DNA from 2 places in the Streptomyces sp. NPDC001985 genome. Region 2 is predicted to be linked to the other one. Evidence: riboswitches for the same ligand, from Rfam matches in the RefSeq annotation. Region 2 holds a riboswitch; the other holds the start of a gene.
What was found. A riboswitch is a leader RNA that binds a small molecule or an ion and turns the genes downstream of it on or off. The one in region 2 is predicted to bind glycine.
Positions count from the first base shown of each region.

Region 1: it holds a riboswitch for glycine, as region 2 does, so the genes downstream of both, gcvT (glycine cleavage system aminomethyltransferase GcvT) here and gcvP (aminomethyl-transferring glycine dehydrogenase) in region 2, are expected to answer to the same signal.

Region 1 is NZ_JBEOYB010000019.1:37,885-43,148, forward strand. Features, by position in the region: gene glyA (serine hydroxymethyltransferase) at 1-908, opposite strand, end outside; gene gcvH (glycine cleavage system protein GcvH) at 933-1,310, opposite strand; gene gcvT (glycine cleavage system aminomethyltransferase GcvT) at 1,464-2,579, opposite strand; glycine riboswitch at 2,729-2,825, opposite strand; gene ABT122_RS11215 (AAA family ATPase) at 3,043-3,729, shown strand; gene ABT122_RS11220 (enhanced serine sensitivity protein SseB) at 4,004-4,750, shown strand; gene ABT122_RS11225 (enhanced serine sensitivity protein SseB C-terminal domain-containing protein) at 4,828-5,264, shown strand, end outside.
Region 2 is NZ_JBEOYB010000096.1:10,787-16,050, reverse strand. Features, by position in the region: gene ABT122_RS29990 (bifunctional nuclease family protein) at 1-280, shown strand, start outside; gene ABT122_RS29985 (MerR family transcriptional regulator) at 497-1,090, shown strand; gene ABT122_RS29980 (DNA polymerase IV) at 1,193-2,797, shown strand; gene ABT122_RS29975 (PRC-barrel domain-containing protein) at 2,707-3,090, opposite strand; glycine riboswitch at 3,205-3,301, shown strand; gene gcvP (aminomethyl-transferring glycine dehydrogenase) at 3,488-5,264, shown strand, end outside.

The DNA.
Region 1 (5,264 bases), on a different contig from region 2:
TCCCGCACCAGGCGCTCGGCGAGGATACGGGCGCCGTCCAGGGTGCGCTGCTGGCGCTCCTTGAAGTCCTCGGTCGCGGCGATCTTGAAGGAGACCGCCTTGCCCGCGATGACATGCTCCAGCGGGCCGCCCTGCTGACCGGGGAAGACCGCGGAGTTGATCTTCTTGGCCAGCTCCTGGGTCGAGAGGATCACTCCGCCCCGGGGGCCGCCCAGCGTCTTGTGGGTGGTCGTGGTCACGACATGGGCGTGCGGCACCGGGTTGGGGTGCAGACCCGCCGCGACCAGGCCCGCGAAGTGGGCCATGTCGACCATCAGATAGGCGCCGACCTCGTCCGCGATCCGGCGGAAGGCGGCGAAGTCCAGCCGGCGCGGGTAGGCGGACCAGCCGGCCACGATCAGCTTCGGACGGGACTCCTTGGCGAGCTTCTCGACCTCGGCCATGTCGACCTGGCCGGTGGCCTCGTCCACGTGGTACGCGACGACGTCGTAGAGCTTGCCCGAGAAGTTGATCTTCATGCCATGGGTGAGGTGCCCGCCGTGCGCGAGGTTCAGACCCATGATGGTGTCGCCGGGCTTGAGCAGGGCGAACATCGCCGCCGCGTTCGCCTGGGCACCCGAGTGGGGCTGCACATTGGCGTGCTCGGCGCCGAAGAGCGCCTTCACCCGGTCGATCGCGATCTGCTCGACCACGTCGACGTGCTCACAGCCGCCGTAGTAGCGGCGCCCGGGGTAGCCCTCGGCGTACTTGTTGGTGAGGACCGAGCCCTGGGCCTCCATGACCGCGACCGGAGCGAAGTTCTCCGAGGCGATCATTTCCAGGGTGGACTGCTGACGGTGGAGCTCGGCGTCGACGGCGGCGGCGACATCGGGGTCCAGCTCATGGAGAGGGGTGTTGAGAAGCGACATCTCGGGTCCCTGTCGTGGTCGTGGTCAGTTGCTGGAGAAGGCGGTGTACTCGTCGGCGGAGAGCAGATCCTTCGGCTCCTCGCTCACGCGCACCTTGAACAGCCAGCCGCCCTCGAAGGGGGCACTGTTCACCAGCGAGGGGTCGTCCACCACGTTCTGGTTCGCCTCGGTGATCTCACCGGACACGGGCGAGTACAGATCGCTGACGGACTTGGTCGACTCCAGCTCACCGCAGGTCTCGCCCGCGGTCACGGTGTCGCCCACCTCGGGGAGCTGGGCGAAGACGACATCTCCGAGCGCGCCTGCCGCGAACTCGGTGATCCCGACCGTCGACACGCCGTCCTCGGCGTCCGACAGCCACTCGTGCTCCTTGCTGTAGCGCAGCTGCTGGGGGTTGCTCATGACCTGAATTCTCCTGTACGCGGGAAGGGGGGATGAACGGACGGGGGGTGATGGGGAGTGCCGCTGGTCACGTCGGGCGCCGCCTCGTGTCACGGTGCGTGACGCCGGGGCCACCGCCGAAGCGCGGGAAAGAGGGGAAGAGCGGGGAAGGCGCTACTTCGCGCGCTTGTAGAAGGGCAGCGCGACGACCTCGTACGGCTCGTGTGTGCCGCGGATGTCGACCCCGACGCCCTCGGTGCCGGGCCCGGCGTGCTCCGCGTCCACATAGGCGATGGCGATCGGCTTCCCCAGCGTCGGGGAGGGCGCGCCGGAGGTGACCTCGCCGATCACCGATCCGCCGGCCACCACTCCGTACCCCGCGCGGGGGACCCGCCGGCCCTGGGCGATCAGCCCGACCAGCTTGCGCGGCGGGCTGGTCGCGGCGCGCTCGGCGGCGGCCGTCAGAGCCTTCCGCCCGATGAAGTCGCCTTCCTTCTCGAACTTCACGACCCGGCCGAGACCCGCGTCGAAGGGGGTGAGCGCGGTGGTCAGCTCATGCCCGTACAGCGGCATGCCCGCCTCCAGGCGCAGGGTGTCGCGGCAGGAGAGTCCGCAGGGGACCAGTCCGGCGGGGGCGCCGGCCTCGGTCAGCGCCTGCCAGAGCCGCTCCGCGTACCGGGGCTCGACGAACAGCTCGAAGCCGTCCTCGCCGGTGTAGCCGGTACGGGCGATCAGCGCGGGAACCCCGGCGACGGTGCCCGGCAGGCCCGCGTAGTACTTCAGTCCGTCCAGATCGGCGTCGGTGACCGACTTCAGGATGCCGGGGGACTCGGGGCCCTGCACCGCGATCAGCGCGTAGGCGTCCCGGTCGTCGCGCACCTCGGCGTCGAAGCCGGCCGAGCGTTCGGTGATCGCGTCCAGGACGGTCTGGGCGTTGCCGGCGTTGGCCACGACCATGTACTCGGTCTCGCCGAGCCGGTAGACGATCAGGTCGTCCAGGATGCCGCCGTCCTCGCGGCAGATCATGGTGTAGCGGGCGCGGCCGGCGCCCACCGAGCCGATGTTCCCCACCAGGGCGTAGTCCAGCAGCGCGGCCGCGCCCGGGCCGGTGACGGTGATCTCGCCCATGTGGGAGAGGTCGAAGAGACCGGCCCGCGTGCGGACCGCCAGGTGCTCGTCGCGCTCACTGCCGTACCGCAGGGGCATGTCCCAGCCCGCGAAGTCGGTCATGGTCGCGCCCAGTGAGCGATGGAGGGCGTCGAGCGCGGTGTGGCGGGGGGCATTACTCATGGATAAAGCTCCCAAGGCATGGCGGACGAGGACAATCCTCCCCATCTGTCATCGGAACCTGAGAGGTTCGTCGCGACCCCGCGTACGGATGGTCGTGACTTGCACCTTGGGTGGAGCCGCACGGCGGCGGCCCGCTTTTCAGATCTGCCTCATCGCACGCGGTACGGGGCCTGAGAGATTCAAGGGAGGAACTTGCTCCTTCGGCGCCCGGCACCGAGGTGACCGGGACTCTCCCGCGCGGATTCAAGCGGCCGGTATGCAGTTTGGGGCCACATCATTGCACGCATCGGGGTCGGATGGGGGGTGGGGCGGGGCTCGTTCCGCGCCGGGCGCGGGGAACGGCGCGAGGGGGAGGCGCGCCACTTCACGGACGCGCCTCAACAGCAAATCAGTTGTGTCCCATTACCATTTCTTTACGCTTCTTGGGCAAGTGTGTGGGTGACCTGACGAGGGGGAGGGTGTGATGACGTTGCAGCACTCCGGTGGTGCCTGCGCCGCGACCGCGGGCGTGCCCGCGCAGCCACAGCCGGTAGCGGCCCGGCGGCTCCGGGGCGGGCTGGGGGCGCCGGTCCCGGTCCTGCGGGATCTGCGGGGGCGCGCCGGGCGCAGCCCTCGGCGGCTGATGTTCGCCGCCGGGGATGTGGTGGTGGTGTCCGGGCTGCCGGGGAGCGGAAAATCCACCCTGATCAGGCGTGCCGCGCGGGGCCGGGGGATCGATTCGCAGGACGCGCGGGACCGGTGGGACGCGCGTGCGCCGGGGTTTCTGCCGTACGCGGTCTACCGCCCGCTCGTCCGTATCGCGCACTACGCCGGGCTGCGGCGGGCGCTGCGCTCCGGGGAGAGTGTGGTGGTGCACGACTGCGGTACGCAGGCGTGGGTGCGGCGCTGGCTGGCCCGGCGGGCCCGGAGCCGGGGGACGGCACTCCATCTGGTGCTGCTGGATGTGCCGCCGCAGGTGGCGCGGCAGGGGCAGCGGGAGCGGGGGCGGGGGGTCTCCGGGTACGCGTTCGCGCGGCACCGCAGGGGGGTGGGGCGTCTGATCGCCGACGCGGAGGCGGGGAGGCTGCCCGCCGGGTGCGCGTCGGCGGTTCTGCTGGACCGCGACGCGACGACGGCCCTGACCCACTTGACCTTCGAGCCCTCACCGTAGCGGCCCGCCCTGTGCCACGGAGTGCCCGAGCGGACTCAGCCGGTCCGGGGTGCCTCCCAGAGGCAGCTCTGGGGAGTTTGAGGACGGACCCTGTGCGACAGGTGGCCGCACGGTGCGGGCCTCCGTCGGGGGCCGGCCCCCGAACTCCCGCTCTCCACCGCCGGAGGGGCTGGATGTCGTGCCCCGGCGGGTTCGAGGGGAGGGCCCGGCGGCATTAGGGTCATGGGGAAAGCCGTGGGGACGACCGGCGCAGCCGGGGGAGAGGGCCAGCGACATGACCATTCCGGATCAGGCACAGCCGCACACCGCCGGCTGGCCGGCCAACGAGCTGGAGGAGGCCCTCACCGCCTCCCTCGACACCCCCTCCGCCACCCCCCGCCTCCTGGAGGTCCTCGGCCGCAGCCCCCTCTGGGTCCCCCTCCCCAACGGCGGCTCCCCGGAGAGCCGCGACCTCGACCTCCCCACCCTGGAGATCGACGGCGCCGCCTATGTCCCCGTCTTCAGCTCCGAGCAGCAGTTCATGAGCTGCGTCGGCCCCCATATGTCCTTCACCGTCGCCCCCGCCCGCGAGTTTGCCCGGGGCCTGCCCCCGCAGCTCGGCATCGCCGTGAACCCGGGCGGCGCGGTCGGCGCCCCGCTGCCCCCGCCCGCCGTCGCCGAGCTGTGCCGGCACCCGGAGGGCCCGCCCGCCGGCGGGCGGGTGCGGCTCTTCGAGCCGGACTGGCAGGAGGAGCCGGTCGACTTCCTGGCGGCGGCGGCCGGCGAGTTCCAGGAGGCGGGGACCGTCCGCACCGCGCGCCGCGCCCTCGCCTCCGTGGAGGCCGGTCCGCCCTCCCTCTTCGTCGGCGTCCAGCTCGACTCCCCGGACGGCACCCCCGCGCTCGACGCCCTCGGCCGGGCGCTCGGCCGGGTCCAGACGCCCTGGCCGGTCAATCTCATCCTTCTCGATGTGGCCCAGGACCCCGTCGCCGACTGGATGCTGGCGCGGATGCGCCCCTTCTATCAGCGCGATCACGCGTAGTCCCGAAGGTCGTCAAGTCGGCGTCAAGGCGGCCGATTAAGCTGGTTCCCATGGAGTCGGAGAGGGGCGGAACCAGGGTGAGCGCGTCAGGCACCGCTGCGGCCGGGCAGGTCGAGCACATGCTGCGCCAGGTGTCGCCCGGGCGCTACGACGCGTACGAGGCACTGCTCAAGGCGCTCGCCGACCCGGCCACCGGCCAGGTCTGGATGCTGCTCTGGCACGGTATGCCCGGTTCTCCTGACGCCCAGTACGGCAATATGGAGATCGACGGCGCCGGGTACGCCCCCTGTGTCACCTCCGCGCAGGAGCTGGCCGTCTCCGGCTGGAACCGGGCCCATGAGAGGGTCTCGGGCGCCGACATCGCCCGCACCCTCTTCCCCGAGCGCTGGGGGATCTGGCTGAATCCGCACGCTCCCGGCGGTGGAGTCGGCATCCCCTGGCCGGATCTGCGCCGGATCGCCACGGGCCTGGAGCGGATGCCCGCCGGTCCGCTGCGGCTCTCCGAGCCGGCCAT
Region 2 (5,264 bases):
GGAGGCGGTGGGGCAGGAACTCACCGAGGTCCGCATCACCGACCTGCGCGAAGGGGTTTTCTACGCGGAGCTGGTCTTCGCCAGCGGAGTCGAGGTGAGCGCGCGTCCCTCCGACGCCATAGCGCTCGCCCTGCGCACCGGCACGCCGATCTACGGCAGTGACGGGGTGCTCGACGACGCGGGTATCGCGATTCCGGATGAGCAGGAGGACGAGGTGGAGAAGTTCCGCGAGTTCCTCGATCAGATCTCGCCGGAGGACTTCGGAACCAACAGCCAGTGACCGCCGTACGGTGAGCAGGTGACCGCCGGTCCACTGGCGGTCACCGGAGAGGCCGAGACTGTCGGCTTGGGCGCATTCGGGCACGTCTTCCCCGTTTTGGGGCACGAGAAACCACTCTCAGGGTGATTATCACTCGGCGTGCCGAGTGTGGCGATCGTTGACGCACCCCTGGTGACTGCCTACCGTCGGGTGGGCAGGTCAAGGATGGAGGTCGGCGTGAGAAGCAGCGGCGGCGGTGCGGTGGGGGCCCTCGGGCGAGCCCTGGGGGAGAGCGGGCCGTATCCGCTCCCGGAGAGTGCGGTCGACCCGTCGGCGGACACGGTCGGCTATCGAGGGCCGACCGCGTGTGCGGCGGCCGGCATCACCTATCGGCAGCTCGACTACTGGGCGCGTACCGGCCTGGTCGAGCCGAGTGTGCGGCCGGCTCGCGGCGCGGGGGCCCAGCGGCTCTACAGCCTGCGCGATGTGGTCGTCCTGAAGATCGTGAAGCGATTCCTGGACACCGGGGTGGCGCTCCAGAACATCCGGGCGGCCGTGCAGCACCTCAGGGCGCGCGGCCACGCCGATCTGGAGCGGATGACGCTGATGAGCGACGGCGCGACCGTCTACGAGTGCTCGTCGCCCGACGAGGTGGTGAGCCTCCTCCAGGGCGGACAGGGGATCTTCGGTATCGCGGTCGGCGTGGTCTGGCGCGATGTCGAGACGGCGCTGTCGCAGCTGCACGGTGAGCGGGTCGACACCGGTGAGACCCTGATCGGCCACAATCCCGCCGACGAGCTGGCCAGGCGCCGGCAGAACCGGGCCGTCTGACCCGTTCGGCGGACCCCGCCCCGCCTTCCTCCCGGCCCGGCCGGAAGGACACGGCGAATGGCCCGGCGGGCATTGTCAGTGGCGTAGGGCAGCATCGGAGATGTGAGATCCGCGCCGACGATTCTGCATCTGGACATGGATGCGTTCTACGCCGCAGCCGAACAGGCGGCGAAGCCGAGTCTGCGCGGAAAGCCCGTGATCGTCGGCGGGCTCGGTCCGCGCGGTGTCGTGGCCACCGCCTCGTACGAGGCGAGACGGTTCGGGGTCCACTCGGCGATGCCCATGGCCCAGGCCCGGCGGCTCGCGCCGAACGCGGCGTATCTGGTGCCGCGCTTCTCCTTCTACCGCGCCATCAGCGAACAGGTCATGGAGCTGCTGCGTTCCCTGTCGCCGCTGGTGGAGCCGCTCAGTCTGGACGAGGCCTTCGTCGATCTGGAGGCGAGCGGCGCGGCCTCGGATCTGCCGTCGGCGCGGGCCGCCGGAGAGCGGCTGCGGGCGGATATACGCACCGTCACCGGGCTCACCGGATCAGTGGGCCTCGCCGGCTCGAAGATGCTGGCGAAGATCGCCTCCGAGCAGGCGAAACCGGATGGTCTGGTGGTGATGGAGCCGGGGACCGAGCGTGAGCTGCTGGGGCCGCTGACCGTGCGGACGCTGCCCGGCGTCGGCCCGGCGACCGGCGAGCATCTGCGGCGCGCGGGCATGACGACCTGCGCCGAGGTCGCCGAGGCGGGCGAGGACGAGCTGGTGCGGCTGCTCGGCAGGGCGCACGGCACCGCGCTGCACCGGATGGCCCTGGGCTTCGACGACCGGCCCGTGGTCGCCGAGCGGGACACCAAATCCGTGTCGGTGGAGGACACCTTCGACGTGGATCTGCACGACCGGGTCCGGATCAGGATCGAGGTCGAGCGGCTCGCGGACCGCTGTGTCCAGCGGCTGCGGGCCTCCGGGCACTCGGGGCGGACGATCGTGCTGAAGGTCCGGCGGTACGACTTCTCGACGCTGACGCGCTCGGAGACGCTCCGGGGGCCGACGGACGATCCCGCGGTCGTCCGGGAGGCGGCGGCGCGCCTCCTGGAGTCCGTGGACACCACGGGCGGTGTCCGGCTGCTGGGCGTCGGGGTGTCCGGGCTCGCCGACTACACCCAGGAGGACCTCTTCGCGCAGGCCGCAGCCGGTGAGCGCCCCGGGGGCGCCGCCCCGGACAGCGCGGCGGCGCCCCCGGGTGGCGCACCGGACGCACCGGACGAGCGGCGGGAACCGGCCGGGCGGGACGGGGACCCGGCGGAGGGGCGGAGCGCGCCCGTGGCGGCGGGGGGCACCGCCGGCCCGTCCGGCGGGCCCGCCGAGCGGCGCTGGTCCGCCGGCAACGACGTGCGTCACGCGGTCCACGGGGCGGGATGGGTGCAGGGCAGCGGTGTCGGACGGGTCACCGTGCGGTTCGAGGACCCGCTCTCCCCGCCGGGGCGCGTGCGGACCTTCCGGGTGGACGACCCCGATCTGGAGCCCTCCGATCCGCTGCCCCTGGTCGCCCCGCCGGAGAACCCGCCCGAGGGGCCGCCGGACGCGCCGCCGGGGAGCCCGGAGAACCCGGCGGGGCCGGCCGGCGCCGCCGGTCAGTCCTCGTCGCCCGCGACCTGTCCGAAGGAGCGGTCGTCGGGGGGCGCGACGGGCACCTCCGGCGACACGGAGAGTTCGAGGCCGTAGTGGTGGTAGAGCTGGAGCTCCTGTTCGGGGGAGAGATGGCGGCCGACACCGAAGTCCGGTGCGTCCTTGATCAGCGAGCGCTCATAGGGAACACGCAGGGTGTCGTCGACGAAGGTGCTCGGCTCCAGCGGGACGAAGGCGTCCCGGCTGAAGAGCCCGGTGCGCACTGCCGCCCATTCGGGTGTACCGGTGGCATCGTCCAGGTACACCTCGTCCACGGTGCCGATCTTGGCCCCGTCGCGGTCGAACGCCTTGCGGCCGATCAGGCTGCGCGGATCGATATCGGTCTGCACGGTCCCTCCATATGGTCGCAACTGCTCTTTGATCCATACAAAAGGGCACTTCGCAGGTGTCGGCCACTTGAGCGATTGTTGAAAGGTCACGCTGGTAGGCTGGCAAGCGGCTGCTGACCCCGCGCGGGAGAGTCCACCGGCAGGACGACGGTGGCGCCGAAGGAGCAAATCCTCCCCGGAATCTCTCAGGCACCTGTACCGCGCGGACGAGGTCACTCTGGAAAGCAGGGCGGGCGTCGGACGGCATCCGCTCTCACCGACGGTGAAAGCCGGGGCGTCGCAGTCGGGCGGCCCGGTGAAGCTCTCAGGTTGAGATGACAGAGGGGGAGGCCCGTCCAGGGCACCCCGCGTGCGGTGGTGCCTCTCGCAGGTCGTGTCAGACCAGGAGGCCTCCTACATGACCGCCAACCGCATTCCGCTCTCCCAGTTGGAGCAGGGCACCCCGTTCGAGCAGCGCCACATCGGCCCCGACGCGGCGGCCCAGGCCAAGATGCTGGCGCAGGTGGGATACGGCTCGCTGGACGAGCTGACCGCCGCGGCGGTCCCCGATGTCATCAAGAGCGCGGAGGCGCTGGCCCTCCCGGACGCCCGCACCGAGGCCGAGGTCCTCGCCGAGCTGCGCGGCCTCGCCGACCGCAACACCGTGCTGGCGCCCATGATCGGCCTCGGTTACCACGGCACCTTCACGCCCCCGGTCATCCTGCGCAACGTCATGGAGAACCCGTCCTGGTACACGGCGTACACGCCCTACCAGCCGGAGATCTCCCAGGGCCGGCTGGAGGCTCTGCTGAACTTCCAGACGATGGTCGCCGAGCTGACCGGGCTGCCCACCTCCGGAGCCTCCCTCCTCGACGAGGGCACCGCCGCCGCCGAGGCGATGTCGCTCGCCCGACGGGTCGGAAAGGTCAAGAACGGGATCTTCCTGGTCGACTCCGACGTACTGCCGCAGACCCTCGCGGTCATCGAGACCCGCGCGGAGCCCACCGGTGTCGAGGTCGTCACCGCCGACCTCAGCGCGGGCATCCCGGCCGAGATCGCCGAGCGCGGTGTCTTCGGCGTCCTGCTCCAGTACCCGGGGGCCTCCGGGGCCGTACGCGACATCAAGCCGGTGATCGAGCAGGCGCGGGCGCTCGGCGCGATCGTCACCGTCGCCGCCGATCTGCTGGCCCTCACCCTCCTCACCCCGCCCGGTGAGCTCGGCGCCGACATCGCCGTCGGCACCACTCAGCGCTTCGGCGTCCCCATGGGCTTCGGCGGCCCGCACGCCGGTTTCATGGCCGTCCGGGAGAAGTTCGCCCGCAGCCTGCCCGGCCGGCTCGTCGGTGTCTCCGTCGACGCCGACGGCAACAAGGCGTACCGGCTCGCACTCCAGACCCGTGAGCAGCACATCCGGCGCGAGAAGGCCACCAGCAACATCTGCACCGCGCAGGTGCTGCTCGCCGTGATGGCGGGGATGTACGCGGTCTACCACGGGCCGGACGGACTGCGCGCCATCGCCCGGCGCACCCACCGCTACGCCACCCTGCTCGCCGCGGGCCTGACCGCCGGCGGTGTGGAGGTCCTCCACGACTCCTACTTCGACACCCTGACCGCACGGGTGCCGGGCACCGCGGCCGATGTGGTCGCGGCCGCCCGTGAGGGCGGGGTCAATCTGCGCCTGGTCGACGACTCGCACGTCTCCGTCGCCTGCGACGAGACCACCCTGCGCGCCCAGCTCACCGCCGTGTGGGCCGCCTTCGGCGTGACCGGCGACATCGACGCGCTGGACGGGACCACCGAGGACACCCTGCCGGCCGCGCTGCTGCGCACCGACGACTATCTCTCCCACCCGGTCTTCCACCAGCACCGCTCCGAGACGGCGATGCTGCGCTATCTGCGCCGCCTCTCGGACCGGGACTACGCCCTGGACCGCGGCATGATCCCGCTCGGCTCCTGCACCATGAAGCTGAACGCGACCACCGAGATGGAGCCGGTCACCTGGCCCGAGTTCGGGCAGATCCACCCCTTCGTCCCCGTCGACCAGGCGGCCGGCTATCTGACGCTCATCCGGGAGCTGGAGGAGCGGCTCGCCGAGGTCACCGGCTACGACAAGGTCTCCATCCAGCCGAACGCCGGCTCGCAGGGTGAACTCGCCGGTCTTCTCGCGGTCCGCGCCTACCACCGAGCCAACGGCG